Regions from separate parts of the Micromonospora sp. S4605 genome, predicted to be linked through region 1. Evidence: riboswitches for the same ligand, from Rfam matches in the RefSeq annotation. Region 1 holds a riboswitch; the other holds the start of a gene.
What was found. A riboswitch is a leader RNA that binds a small molecule or an ion and turns the genes downstream of it on or off. The one in region 1 is predicted to bind cyclic di-AMP.
Positions count from the first base shown of each region.

Region 2: it holds a riboswitch for cyclic di-AMP, as region 1 does, so the genes downstream of both, DLJ47_RS02255 (coiled-coil domain-containing protein) here and DLJ47_RS12910 (C40 family peptidase) in region 1, are expected to answer to the same signal.

Region 1 is NZ_QGSW01000172.1:7,470-14,388, forward strand. It holds gene DLJ47_RS12900 (C40 family peptidase) at 166-1,179, shown strand; gene DLJ47_RS12905 (N-acetylmuramoyl-L-alanine amidase) at 1,275-3,332, opposite strand; cyclic di-AMP (ydaO/yuaA leader) riboswitch at 3,574-3,711, shown strand; gene DLJ47_RS12910 (C40 family peptidase) at 3,724-4,764, shown strand; gene dcd (dCTP deaminase) at 4,823-5,401, opposite strand; gene DLJ47_RS12920 (pyridoxamine 5'-phosphate oxidase family protein) at 5,481-6,014, shown strand; gene DLJ47_RS12925 (zinc metalloprotease) at 6,077-6,919, opposite strand, start outside.
Region 2 is NZ_QGSW01000048.1:2,150-9,068, reverse strand. It holds gene DLJ47_RS02265 (HelD family protein) at 1-734, shown strand, start outside; gene DLJ47_RS02260 (cation diffusion facilitator family transporter) at 846-1,763, shown strand; cyclic di-AMP (ydaO/yuaA leader) riboswitch at 1,917-2,048, shown strand; gene DLJ47_RS02255 (coiled-coil domain-containing protein) at 2,053-3,126, shown strand; gene DLJ47_RS02250 (hypothetical protein) at 3,277-3,786, shown strand; gene DLJ47_RS02245 (hypothetical protein) at 3,823-4,290, opposite strand; gene DLJ47_RS02240 (1-phosphofructokinase family hexose kinase) at 4,457-5,434, shown strand; gene surE (5'/3'-nucleotidase SurE) at 5,431-6,270, shown strand; gene DLJ47_RS02230 (STAS domain-containing protein) at 6,329-6,691, opposite strand.

The DNA of each region.
Region 1 (6,919 bases):
AACGCACACCCTTGGTACACAAGCGGTTGCGCAGGCGTGATGTGGACGTTGGTCGCCTTGATTCCGCTGCGGCGCTTCCCTAATGTGGGGCACCGGCCGCTGTGGGTCGTCTGCCTCGCCCCTTCCCCTCCGCGAGGCGCCCGGCGGTCGGACGCTAAGGAGTCGGTGCCGGTGGCAACCATGCCCCCTCATCGTCACGCACCGGGACGGCCTGCTCGTCCGGGTGGCCTGCGCCGGGCCGCCCACCGTCTGCTCACCCTGGTCGCCGCCGCGGCCGTGGGTGCCGGTCTGCTCGCCGCGCCGGCGTACGCCGCGCCCTCGGTCGACGAGATCGAGCGGCAGATCGACAAGCAGTGGGAGCAGTTGGAGCCCACCATCGAGCAGTACAACAAGGTGCGGGCGCAGCTGAAGAAGAACCGCAGCAAGTCGGCGGACCTGGAGAAGAAGATCCAGCCGCTGGCGCTGGAGAGCGAGCTGGCGATGGACCGGGTGGGCGATCTCGCCTCCCGCTACTACATCACCGGCCCGTCCCAGGACGTCGCGGCCCTGCTGGTCAGCGCCAAGCCGAGCACGCTCACCGAGCAGCTCACCCTCCTCGACCGGCTGGCCGCGCAGGAGCGCAAGCAGATCGAGGGTGTGCTCGCGGTCCGCAAGAAGTACGACGACCAGAAGCAGCAGCTCGACGCGCTGATCGCCGACCAGGTCAAGCAGCAGAACGAGCTGGCGGCGAAGAAGAAGCAGATCGACGCGGAGATCAAGCGGCTGGAGAAGCTGCTGCCGGTGACCACTGTCAAGACCGAGAAGTGCCCGACCATCAACGGCGTGGTCAGCGAGGCGGCCCGGATCGCGATCAAAACCGCCTGTGCCCAGGTCGGCGACCCGTACGTGTGGGGTGCCACCGGCCCGAACTCGTTCGACTGCTCCGGCCTGACCCAGTACGCCTACAAGGCCGCCGGGATCCACCTGACCCACTTCACCGGCGCGCAGTGGAACGAGGGCAAGGCCATCTCGCGTTCCGACGCCCGCCCGGGTGACCTGGTCTTCTTCTTCAGCGACCTGCACCATGTCGGGCTCTACCTCGGCAACGACAAGATGGTGCACGCGGCGCGGGCCGGCAAGCCGGTCAACGTCTCCAGCATCAACACCATGCCGGTCGCCGGGTTCCGCAGACCCGGCTGATCCGCCGCCGTACCGCACGAGGGCCCCCGGTCGATCGACCGGGGGCCCTCGGTGTTTCATGGCTCGGCGACGAGCCTTGTCTCACGCTGGGCGGCTCACTGGGGAGCGCCGACCGGGGACGGCAGGATCAGCACGTCGTCCAGGTTCACGTAGCCGATCCGGTGACCGAACTGGACCTGCACGTAGCGCAGGTCGCCGCTGACGACGGTCCAGTCGCCCGGGGACGACCCGTCGAAGGTGACGGCCCGGTAGTACTCGCTCGGCAGGACCCCGCCCACCGCGTACCGCTGGCCGGCGGTGAGCGTGTACTGCAACGGGGTGATCGCCTGGTAGGGCACCCCGGTCGGGTAGGCGTCCCGCTCCGGGTAGCCCCGCCCGTAGACCGGGATGGTGGCCTTGCCGGGCTTCGGCGTCACCACGAAGCCGGTGGCCCACTTCGCGGTACGCGCCGACGCCGGGTTGTGGAACCAGGCCTTCTGGCCGAGGTACCAGATCGCCGTCCAGTCACCGCGCACCTCGGCCACCGCGTACGTCTGGCCGGCCGACGCCCGGGCGCTGTGGTCCGGGACGTACATGGTGCCGGGCGATCCGTCCGGGTGTTCGCCGAGGTCCACGGCGAGCGGCGCGTCGTGGCTCGGCGCGGTGCGCAGCAGCACCGCCGACGAGCCGCGCAGCGGGCAGGGGTCGGTGACCGGCGGCGGCGGGTTCGGCACCCCCGGGGGCTGCCGCGAGCAGCCGGTGAACGCCGGCTGGTTGTCGGCGAACTCGGGGTCGATGGTCACCAGCCCGGTGTGGGCCGTGCCGGTGGTCCGGAACGGCGCCTTCAGCAGGTCGAAGTAGTGCGACCAGTCCCAGTACGGCCCCGGGTCCCAGTGCATCCCGGCGACGGTCGACGGCACGGTGCCCGGGACGTTGTCGTGCCCGATGATGTGGTGCCGGTCGAGTGGGATGTTGAACCGCAGTGCCAGGTGCCGGACCAGTTTGGCCGAGGTGCGGTACATCGCCTCGGTGTACCAGGTGCCGTGGCCGGCGAAGCCCTCGTGCTCCAGGCCGATGGACTTGGCGTTGACGTACCAGTTGCCGGCGTGCCAGCCGACGTCCTTGGCCTTGATGTGCTGGGCGATGTGGCCGTCCACCGAGCGCAGCGTGTAGTGCCAGCCGACGTAGTCGGCCCGCTTCACCAGGCCGACGCTCGGCCAGAAGTAGCCCTCGGTGTCGTGGATGACGATGTACTCGATCTTCTGCTGGGCCGGCCGGTTGCCCAGGTCGTGGTTGCCGTAGTCGCCGGCGCCCGGGCCGTACTTCTCGTACGGTGCCGGGATCCACTCGCAGCCCAGGCCGACCGGGCACTCCAGCCCGTCGGGCCGCTCACCGCGCCGCAGCCCGAGCTGGTGCAGCGTCGAGGTGTCCGGGTTGACCTCCCGCGCGGCCAGGGTCACCAGGTGCCCGTCGTCGGTCGTCCGGCTCGCGCCCTCCCGGAGCTGCCCGTACACCTCGTCGGCGAAGGCGGCCGCGGTGTCCTCGGCGCCGGCGCCGGAGTAGCGGGCCACTGCGCCGTACCAGGCCGCCGGGTCGCTGGCCGCGCCGACCGGGCCACCCAGCTCCCGCTGGTACGCGGCGAGCAGCGCCGCTCCGCCGCGGATGTTGGTGGTCGGGTCGGCGCGCAGCGCCTCCTCGCTGGCGCCGGTGAGCGCGGCAGCGGCCTGGAGGGTCTGCAGCGCGGCGTCGCCGAGAGCGGCCGGCGCCAACTCGGTGGCGGCGGGCGCGGCGACGGTCAGCGGCCGCGCCTCGTCACCGCGCGGGTCCTCGCCCTCGTCGATGTGACCACCGGCGGGTTGGGCGGTGACGTGGGCGGCGTCGGTGAGGTGCATCGGACCGTAGCCGCCACTGGTGCTCGGGTTGCCGGGATGGGTGTCCCAGCGCGATTCGAGGTACGACACGGCGAGCAGGACGCTCTCCGGCACGCCGAACTCCGCGGCCGCGGCGGCGTACTGCTGCTGCCGGTCGAGGGGCTCGGCGGCGGCCGGACCGGCGGTGAACGGGGTGACCGCCAGGGCGAGCGCCGCGGCGGCGGCGAGCAGGGTGCGCCTGCTCCTCGATCTCGTGGATCTCGTGGATTCTGTGGACCTTGTGGACCTTGCGGACAACTGCATCGGACCCCCTGGTCAGACGGGTGGACGATGCGGCCACCTTCACCCCGGGCCCGGCCTGTCGTCAATACCTTTCCATGCATCAACTCCTGAGGAAGAAAACCTTCGACACGTCCCGTCGAGAGCCGTGGATCGCCGGGGCGTACGGAGTGTCACGGCGACACGGGTTGCGGATTGATAACGACCATCTCTACTCTGGTCATTCGTCGGCCCGGCAACAGGTCCGTCCAACCCGGGCGGTAACGGTCCGACACCGCCGAATCGCTCGACGAGCGAACCGGGGAACCAGGTAACCCGGGGTGAATCCGCAGCCACTGCGGTAGGGCGTCCCCTTCCCGCCCGAACCCGTCAGCTAACCCGGTAGGCGGTCTGGGAAGAAGGAGTACGGAGCCCGGTGGCACACCATGCCCCGCGGCCACCGTCGGCACGGTCGGCGTACGCCGGCCCGGCGACGGCTGCGCCGCGTTCACGCTGGTCCCGCTTCACCACCGCACTCGCCGCCCTGGCCGGCTTCGCCGTCGTCCTGACCGGCGGCGCCACGGCGGCCCACGCCGAACCCACCGTCGCCGAGATCGAGCGCCAGATCGACGAGGACTGGAACAAGCTCGAACCGATCATCGAACGGCACAACGCGACCCGCCAGGACCTGGCCGCCAAGCGGAAGCAGGCCGACGCCCTGGCCGCTCAGATCAAACCCCTTCAGGCCCAGGTCGACGAGGCGATGGAGAAGGTCAGCGCGCTGGCCGTCCGCGCCTACAAGGGCGAGAACGTGCTCACCATCAACGCCCTGCTGGGCAGTCGCTCGCCGGGCGAGGTGGTCGGGCAGCTCGAAATGCTCGACCGGTTCGCCGACCGCCAGCAGCAGGACGTTCGGCAGGTCGCCGACCTGCGCGACCAACTGGCCGCCAAGAAGGCGCCGCTGGACGAGATGGTCGCCCAGCTCGCTCAGGCCGAGGCGCAGCTGGCGGCGAAGAAGAAGCAGATCAACGCCGAGATCGACCGGCTGCAGAAGCTGCGGATCAAGGTGTACGGCAACGGCGGCGGCGGGCCGCTGCGTCCCGCCCCCTGCCCGGCCAGCTATCCGGGCGGCGCGGCCGGGGTGGCTGTCAAGTTCGCCTGCGCCCAGATCGGCAAGCCGTACGTCTGGGGCGCCGAGGGCCCGAACTCGTACGACTGCTCCGGGCTGATGCTGGCCGCCTGGGCCAAGGCCGGGGTCTCGCTGCCGCACAACGCGGCGCAGCAGCGCGGGGTCACCAAGACGGTCAGCCGGGGCGAGCTGCGCCCGGGTGACCTGGTCTTCTACTACTCCGACCTGCACCACGTCGGCATGTACGTCGGCGGCGGCTGGGTGGTGCACGCCTCCCGGGCCGGGGTGCCGATCAAGATGAAGAAGGTCGACGACGGCCCGATCCACAGCTACGGCCGGCCGGGCTGACCGCGTACCGCCGAAAGGGCCCGCTCCGGCGTCGGAGCGGGCCCTTTTCCTGCCTGCGTCAGCGGGTCGGCCAGGTGCGCCACTGCTGCCAGGAGCGGCTCGGTGTCGGGCCGCGCTGCCCCTGGTAGCGGGAGCCGTAGACGGCCGAGCCGTACGGGTGCTCGGCAGGGGAGGAGAGCCGGAAGATGCAGAGCTGACCGATCTTCATGCCCGGCCAGAGGGTGATCGGCAGGTTCGCCACGTTGGAGAGCTCCAGCGTCACGTGGCCGGAGAAGCCCGGGTCGATGAAGCCGGCGGTGGAGTGGGTGAGCAGGCCCAGCCGGCCCAGGCTCGACTTGCCCTCCAGCCGGCCGGCGAGTTGGTCGCCGAGCGAGATCACCTCGAGCGTGGAGGCGAGCACGAACTCGCCCGGGTGCAGCACGAACGGCTCGCCGTCGGGCACCTCGACCACCGAGGTCAGCTCGTCCTGCTGCTGCGCCGGGTCGATGTGCGTGTAGAGGTGGTTGTTGAAGACCCGGAACAGCTTGTCCAGGCGTACGTCGATGCTGGACGGCTGCACCAGCGTGGGCTCGAACGGCTCCAGCGCCAGGGTGCCCGCCTTGATCTCGGAGACCAGGTCGCGGTCGGAGAGCAGCATCGGAACACCATAGCGAAGCCGCCCGGGTGACCTGCGTGTCGGACTAGGTGTTCGTACACCTGTTCGATAGACTGTCCACATGGCTTCCTGGTCCGAATTCGCCGCTGACGAGCCCCGACTCGCCGACGGGATCCGCCTTCTCATGCAGCAGTACGGGCCGGGCTTCGGCTACCTGGCCACGGTCCGCGCCGACGGCGGGCCCCGGGTGCACCCGGTCTCCCCGGTGATCACCGACGAGGGGCTGTTCTGCTTCGTGGTCGACTTGCCGAAACGGCGTGACCTGGAACGCGACGGGCGCTACGCGCTGCACTCCTTCCCGCCGGAGGAGAGCGACGACGAGGCCTACGTCGCCGGGCGCGCCCGCCCGGTCACCGACCCGGCCCGGGTCGCCCGGCTGGCCCGCAGCCACCGGGCCGCTCCGCACGTCGACTGGCGGCTGTTCGAGTTCACCGTCGACGTGGCGATGCTGACCCGCCGTGACGCGGGCGCTGCGGGTGGCCCCGGCAACGGTCACGGCCGCCCCGCCGTCCAGGTCTGGCTCGATCCGGGTGCTCCCGCCGACGCCCAGGCCGCCGACCCCGCCCCCCGGTTGCGCCGCCGCGAGGCCGCCTGAGCCGCGACGACAGCGGTGCCGGCTCCGTGGACCGGAGCCGGCACCGATGGCCGTACGTCAGATCAGGCCGCGCGGTACGCGTTCCACGCGGTCAGCATCCGGCTCGCCTGGCCGGCGGTGAACTGGTACATGCACGAGTCGTAGGTGTAGTCCATGAAGTTGGTGATCGGGTCGGCGCCCGGGGCGGTGCAGGTGTCCCGCCCGGTCGGGCACTGGAAGGCCGGCGAGGCCTCGGCCGGGGTGTCGCTGACGCCGTCACCCTGGCCCGAGCAGCCGCCCTGGAAGGTGTGGTAGAGGTTCAGCCAGTGGCCGACCTCGTGGGTGCCGGTGTCGCCCTGGTTGTAGTTGGCGGCGGTGCCGCCCGGCAGCGACTCGCTCAGCACGACCACGCCGTCCATGCTGCTCAGCTTGCGCTGCGGGAAGGTCGCCCAGCCGAGCAGGTCGTTGCTCAGCTCGCCCAGGTACACGTTGAGGGTGTTCTTGCCGCCCTCCCGCAGCGAGGACTTCATCGACCGCTCCGCCGACGAGCCCTGCACGATCGGGTACCACGCCGGGTTGGTCACCCGGTTGATCTTCTGCAGCTGGAAGCTGAACGCGGTGGCCGCGCCGCCGGTCGCGCCGCTGTAGGACTGGTTCAGCACGTTGATCTGCGACGTGATCATCGAATCCGGGATGTTGCCGCCGGCCCGGGTGCTGTTCTCCTGGATCACGTGCACCACGACCGGGATCGTCACGGTGGCGGCGAGGGTGCTCGCCCCGGCGCCGGCGCGGAAGCGCGCCCGCTCGCGCAGCGCGGCGGCCAGGTCGGCCTCCCGCTCGCGGGTCTCCGCGAGGGTCAGCTCGTTCGGTTCGTGCCTGGCCGCGCCGCCCGCCTTGATCCGGGCGTCGGCGTGGACGTCGGCCGG
Region 2 (6,919 bases), on a different contig from region 1:
ACCCGTTCCAGCTGGCCGGCGGGGTCCGCGAGCTGAGCACCTTCGCCGACCGGCAGCGGGCCGCCCGGGAGGCGGCCCGGCAGCGTCCGGAGGACTACCGCGAGTACGCCCACGTGGTGGTCGACGAGTCGCAGGACGTCTCGCCGATGCAGTGGCGCATGATCGGCCGGCGGGGCCGGTTGGCGTCCTGGACGGTGGTCGGCGATCCGGCGCAGACCGCGTGGACCGGTGACCCGGAGGAGCTGACCCGGGCCCGGGACCAGGCGCTGGGCCGGCGCAAGCGGCAGCAGTTCACGCTCACCACCAACTACCGCAACTCGGCGGAGATCTTCGCGGTGGCGGCGGCGGAGATCCGCCGGCTCTATCCCGACCTGCCGCTGCCCACCGCGGTCCGCTCCACCGGGGTCGACCCGGTCGAGCTGGTGGTGCCGGCCGCGGAGCTGGAGACCGCCGTGGTGGAGGCGGCCTCCGCGCTGCTCGCCGAGGTGGAGGGGACGGTCGGCGTGATCACCCCGGTGCCGCGCCGGGCCGAGGTCGCCGGCTGGCTGGGCGGGCTGGGCGCGCCCCGGCTCCAGGTGGTGACCAGCCTGGAGGCCAAGGGCATGGAGTACGACGGGGTGGTGCTGGTCGGGCCGAGCGAGATCCGCGCCGACCCGGGCTCCGGGGTACGCACCCTGTACGTGGCGCTCTCCCGGGCCACCCAGCGGCTGACCACCATCGACCCGACCGGCTGAGCCCGGGCGCCGTCGGTGCCCCGGCACCGGTGACGACCACCCGACAGTTGCATACATAGCGATGTGAACATATATTTGACCGGGTCCGGACGGGCGGCGGAGGGTGTTCGCGTGGGCGCAGGTCATGACCACCACCACGGGTCGGCGGTGAACGCGGCCCACCACCACCGGGGCCGGCTCTGGGCCGCTTTCGGCCTGCTCACCGCGCTGATGGTGGTGGAGGCGGTGGCCGCCTTCCGCACCGGCTCGCTGGCCCTGCTCTCCGACGCCGGGCACATGTTCACCGACGTGCTCGGCATCGGGATGGCCCTCGCCGCGATCACCGCCACCCGGCGGACGACCGGCGACCCGCAGCGCACCTTCGGGCTCTACCGGCTGGAGGTGCTGGCCGCGCTGGCCAACGCCGTGCTGCTCTCCGGCGTCGCCGTCTACGTGGTGATCGAGGCGGTACGCCGGTTCGGCGACCCGCCTGAGGTGCTGGCCGGCCCGATGCTGGTGGTGGCCGTACTCGGCCTGCTCGCCAACGTGGCCGCCTTCGCGCTGCTGCGCTCCGGCGCCCGGGAGAGCATCAACGTGCGCGGGGCGTACCTGGAGGTGCTCGGCGACCTGCTCGGCTCGCTCGGCGTGATCGGGGCGGCGCTGCTGATCGCGGTCACCGACTGGTGGTGGGCGGACCCGCTGGTGGCGGTCGGCATCGGCCTGTTCATCCTGCCCCGCACCTGGCGGCTCGGGCGGGCCGCGCTGCGCATCCTGGTGCAGGCCGCCCCGGAGCACCTCCAGGTCACCGCCGTGCACGACCGGCTGGCCGCGGTGCCCGGCGTGGCCGGCGTACACGACCTGCACGTCTGGACGCTCACCTCGGGCATGGAGGTGGCCTCGGCGCACCTGACCATGGCACCCGGCGCGGACGTCGGCCGGGTGCTCGCGGCGGCGCGCACCGCCCTGCACGAGGACTTCCGGATCGAGCACGCGACGTTGCAGATCGAGCCCGGAGCGGCGCCTGGGGCCTGCGGGTCGGTTGAGTGGTAATGAGCACAACCTTAAATCTGGGTGTGTATCGTGCGCTTATGCCGGATTTTCCAGTGACCACGCGGACACCCTCAGTCACATCCGCTGCACGGGTCACAGTGGCACCGGTAGGCTCTGTTCCGGCCTCCGCCAGGCGGCACGCACCGGTGCCGGCGGTGGCCGCCGCCTAATCGCCCGACAAGGCGAGCCGGGGAACCATGTTCCTGGGGTGCATCCGCGTCAGCGGTAGGGATCTTCCGTCCCGAACCCGTCAGCTAACCCGGTCGGCGGCTGACGGAAGGACACCTGCATGCCAGTAGTGGCACCTGTACGACGTACCGCCGCCCGGATGGCGGCACTGATCGTGACCACTCTCGCCGTCGGCGTCGCCATCGCGCCGGTCAGCACCGCACCGGCCGGCGCCGCCGCGCCCACCGCCGGCCTGCTGGCCGCCGCACCCGGCCAGGACTCCGAGGGCGGCACCCCCGCCCTGCGCGCCCAGCTCGAGGCGGCCAGCAAGGGCTACCTGGACGCGAAGGCGGCGCTGGACACGTCGGTCAAGCGGCAGAAGGAACTGGGCGTCCAGCTCCAGGCCACCGAGCGCGAGCTGGCCGAGCGCACCAGCAAGGTCGGCGAGATCGCCGGCGTGGCGTACCGCGCCGGCCGGCTCGGGACGGCGTCCGCGCTGCTCAACAGCAGTTCCCCGGAGGGCTTCATGGACCGCGCCGCCGCGCTCGACGCGGTCGCCGCCAACGAGGACCGGGCACTGCGCAACCTCCAGGAGACCCGCGACGAGGCCAACCGGACCAAGCTCGCCCTGGACGGCGAGATCCGCGAGCAGCGCAAGCAGGTCACCCTGATGGCCAAGCGCAAGGAGCAGGCCGAGCGGGCGCTGACCGTGGCCAACGCGAAGGCCTCCGGCGACACCTCCAACCGGGGCACCTCCAGCGCGACGGCCAAGCCGGCCCCACGCAACGCCGACGGCTCCTGGCCGTCCGAGTCGTGCAGCGTCAACGACCCGACGCCGGCCAACGGCTGCATCACCCCGCGCACCCTGCACGCGCTGAACCAAGCCAAGGCGGCCGGCTTCACCCGGTACGTCTCCTGCTACCGCTCAGGTGGCTCCGGTGAGCACCCGAAGGGCCGGGCCTGCGACTTCGCGGCACAGAAGGACGGCTTCGGCGGGGACGCCACCGGCGGGGACAAGACGTACGGCAACAACCTGGCCGCTTTCTTCATCAGGAACGCCGACCGGCTCGCCGTGCTCTACGTGATCTGGTACCGGCAGATCTGGCTACCCAGCAGCGGGTGGAAGTCGTACAGCGGGGCGGGCGGCGACCCGTCCAGCGACCACACCAACCACGTGCACCTGTCGGTGTACTGACCCCGGCCCCGGTGACCCGTCCCCGGCGGCGGGTCACCGGGTACGCCGGACGCGGCGGGCGCCACGCCCGGCGCTACGCCGCCGGACGTAGGCCGGGTGTCGTCAGCGGCCCGACGACCGACGCCCGCCATGGCGGCAGCATCGTCCGGTATGAGCCGACTCTCGCCTCCCGCCCGCAAGGCCCTGCTCACCCTGCACCTGGTCACCTCGCTCGGCTGGCTCGGCGTCGACCTCGTCCTGCTCGCGCTCGGCGTCGCCGTACTGCGTGGCGCGGACCCGGCCGCGGTCTACCCGATCTCCGCGCTGGTCGGCACCGTGCTCTTCGCCCCGTTGAGCGTGACCGTCTGGCTGGTCGGCGTGGCCAGCGCCCTGCTCACCAGGTGGGGCCTGCTGCGGCACCGCTGGGTGCTGGTGAAGTTCCTGCTCACCACCGTGATGACCGGGCTGGTGCTGTTCCAGCTCACCCCAACGCTGCGGCACGCCGGGGAGGTCGGGGCGGCGTTCCCGGTGCGGGACCGGATCGACCTGGTGGTCGCCCCCTCGGTCTCCACCACCCTGCTGATCGTGGCGACCGTGCTCTCCACGTACAAACCGTGGGGCCGGCTGCGGCGGGCCACCGGCACGCCCGCGCGGCACGCGCCCACGGCGGCGGCCCGCTGAGCGTGCGGCACCGGGCCCGGCCGCGGCCGAGGAGGCTCAGCCGGGGGCCGGCGGGTCGGCCGGGCCGCGGTCGAGCATCGCGCCGAGCCGGGCGGCCAGCCCCAGGTGGGCCGAGCGGGCCTGCCGGAAGGCGTAGCCGAACAGCGGCGCCGGCGCGGTCAGCGTGATCTCCACGTCGATCCGGACCCCGTCCGGTTCGACCCCCAGCCGGGTGTGGTTGCGCACCGTGGTGGCGGGCCACTGCCGCGCGACCGTGACGATCTCGTCGGCGTCGGCGACCAGCACGTCCGCCCGGTAGGTGACCGGAAAGCGCAGCGGCCCGGCGGCCAGCCGGTCGGTGATCGCGTAGCTGGCCCGGGCGCCGGGGCGGGTCCGCACCCGCCGGACCCGGACGATCAACGGGTGCAACTCCGCCTGCCGGGTCGGGTCCGCGAGCAGCGCCGCCGCCTCCGCCACCGGGCAGCGGGCCTGGACGGTGTAACTGAAGGAATCCCGCTTGAGCACACCGTCTCCCCACCGTCACTGGTCGGACGATCGTCGCCCACCGTGGGCACGCCTGGCAACGCCCCGGCGGCTCGCGGACCGGACCGGCGGACGGCGGCCCACCGCCCGGATACGGTCAGCTGATGAGGGATCACCGGGCGTGTCGACGACGGAGCGCGGAGCGGGGATGAACGAACACGTGATGGTCTTCGCGCCCACACCGCGACTGACGGTGACCGTGGACCAGCCGAGCGACCAGCCGGAGCTGCACCTGCACCCGGGCGGGCAGGGCGTCTGGCAGGCCCGCATGGTCATGTCGCTCGGCGTTGACGTGGTGCTCTGCACCGCGCTGGGCGGCGAGATCGGCCAGGTGCTGGAGCCGCTCCTGGTCAGCGAGGGAGTGGACCTCAAGGTGGTGATCCGCGAGTCGGGCAGCGGCGGCTACGTGCACGACCGCCGGGAGGGTGCCCGCCGGGAGATCGTGGACGTGCCCGGGCAGCCGTTGAGCCGCCACGAGTTGGACGAGCTCTACAACCTGGCGCTCGGCGAAGGGCTGCGCGCGCCGGTGAGCGTGCTGAGCGGGCCGAACCAGCCGTCGCTGGTGCCGGCCGAGCTCTACCGGCGCTTCGCGGCCGACCTCGGCGCCAACGGCACCCGGGTGGTGGTCGACCTGTCCGGGGAGCACCTCGCCGCGGTGCTGGACAGCGGCGTGTTCTTCCTCAAGGTCAGCCACGAGGAGCTGATCGCCGACGGGCGGGCCGCCGGCGAGGACGAGGAGCAGCTCACCCGGGCGATGTACGACCTGCACGCCGGCGGCGCCGAGAACGTGGTGGTGAGCCGGGCCGACCAGCCCGCGCTCGCCCTGGTCGACGGCGAGGTGTTCGAGGTGGAGATGCCCCGGCTGCAGGCCGCCGACCCGCGTGGCGCGGGCGACTCGATGACCGCCGGGGTGGCCGCCGTGGTGGCCCGGGGCGGCGACGTGCGCACCGCGATCCGTACCGGGGCGGCGGCCGGCGCGCTGAACGTCACCCGGCACGGCCTGGGCACCGGCCGGCTGGACTCGGTCACCGGCCTGGTCGACCGGGTGCGGCTGGTGCCGGCCGGCAGCCGCCCACAGGAGCGGACCACCCCGGACGAGCTGGCCGAACGGGCGGCCGAACGATGACGCTGCGGGTGCTGGTGACCAACGACGACGGGATCGCCGCGCCCGGCATCCAGGCGCTGGCCCGGGCAGCGGTGGACCGGGGGCTGGACGTGGTGGTCGCCGCCCCGCTGGAGGAGGCGAGCGGCACCAGCGCCTCGATGAGCGCGGTGGAGAGCGAGGGTCACGTGGTGGTCAACGACCATCCGTTGCCGGAACTGCCCGGGGTGCCAGCCTTCGGGGTCGGCGGCTCACCCGGGTTCATCGCGCTGATCGCCGTGCACGGCGCGTTCGGCCCGCCGCCGTCGGTGGTGCTCTCCGGCATCAACCGGGGCGCCAACGCCGGCCGTGCGGTGCTGCACTCCGGCACCGTCGGCGCCGCCTTCACCGCCGCGGCGAACGGTTGCCGGGCGATGGCCGTCTCGCTGGACGTGCTCTCCGCCGGGGAGGCGACCGCCGCCAGCGGCGGCGCGGCCGTGGCCGCCGCCGCCCGGGTACGCGACGCCGAGCGGCACTGGGCGACCGCCGCCCTGGTCGCCCTCGACCTGCTTCCCCGGCTGACCGCCGGGCCGGTGGAGAGCGTGCTCAACGTGAACGCGCCGGACCTGCCGCCCGCCCGGCTGCGCGGGGTGCGGCGTGGCTCGCTGGCCAGCTTCGGCCAGGTGCAGATGACGGTGGCCGAGTCCGGCCACGGGTACGTGCGGACCTCGCTGGAGGAGCCGGGACAGTCGGTGCAGCCCGGCACCGACCTGGCGCTGCTCGCCGAGGGGTACGCGTCGGTGACGGCGATCCGCGCGGTCACCGAGGTGACCGACATCGACCTCTCCGGGCTCGGCGCACCGGTCGGGTCGGGGGGCTGAGTCGGCAGCGGCCTGCCCTACCGGATGCGCGGGCGCGGCACGCCGGGTCGCCTCGTGGTCAGGCGCCGGGGAGGACCTCCGGAGCGGGCGCGCCGGCGTAGTAGGGCTCGGGGGCGCCGAAGAGACCGAGCAGGCCGGTGACCCAGAGCTGGCGGTGCACGAACCGGCTGGGCTCGGTGACGACCAGCTTGACGCCGCTGACCTCGGCGGTCTGGAAGCCGGCGACCATGGCGCTGATGCCGACCGAGTCGATGAAGGTGACCAGGCGCATGTTGAGCTCGATCCGGGTCGGGCGGCCCTTGGCCAGCACCTCGGCGATCGCCTCGCGCACCTCGTACGCGGTGTCGACGTCGATCTCGCCCCGCGGGGCGATCTCGATGACACCACCGGACAGAACCGACTTCACGATCGACAGGCTCACGCGAGCACCTCCACTCGCCCGTCCGACGGGCGCCTCATCAGTACGCGGGCCGCGACCGAGAGTATTCCTCTCACGGCCTCGGTCGCCACCCCTCGGGATGAGCAATTCGCGGATCCGGGCATGCCAAATCGCCCTTATCCGGACTTTTCGTATTCTATTTCCCCAACGATCAGCGGACGCCCACGCGTCGCCGTCCAAGGGTAACGGGCCGGCACCACCCCCGCCGAA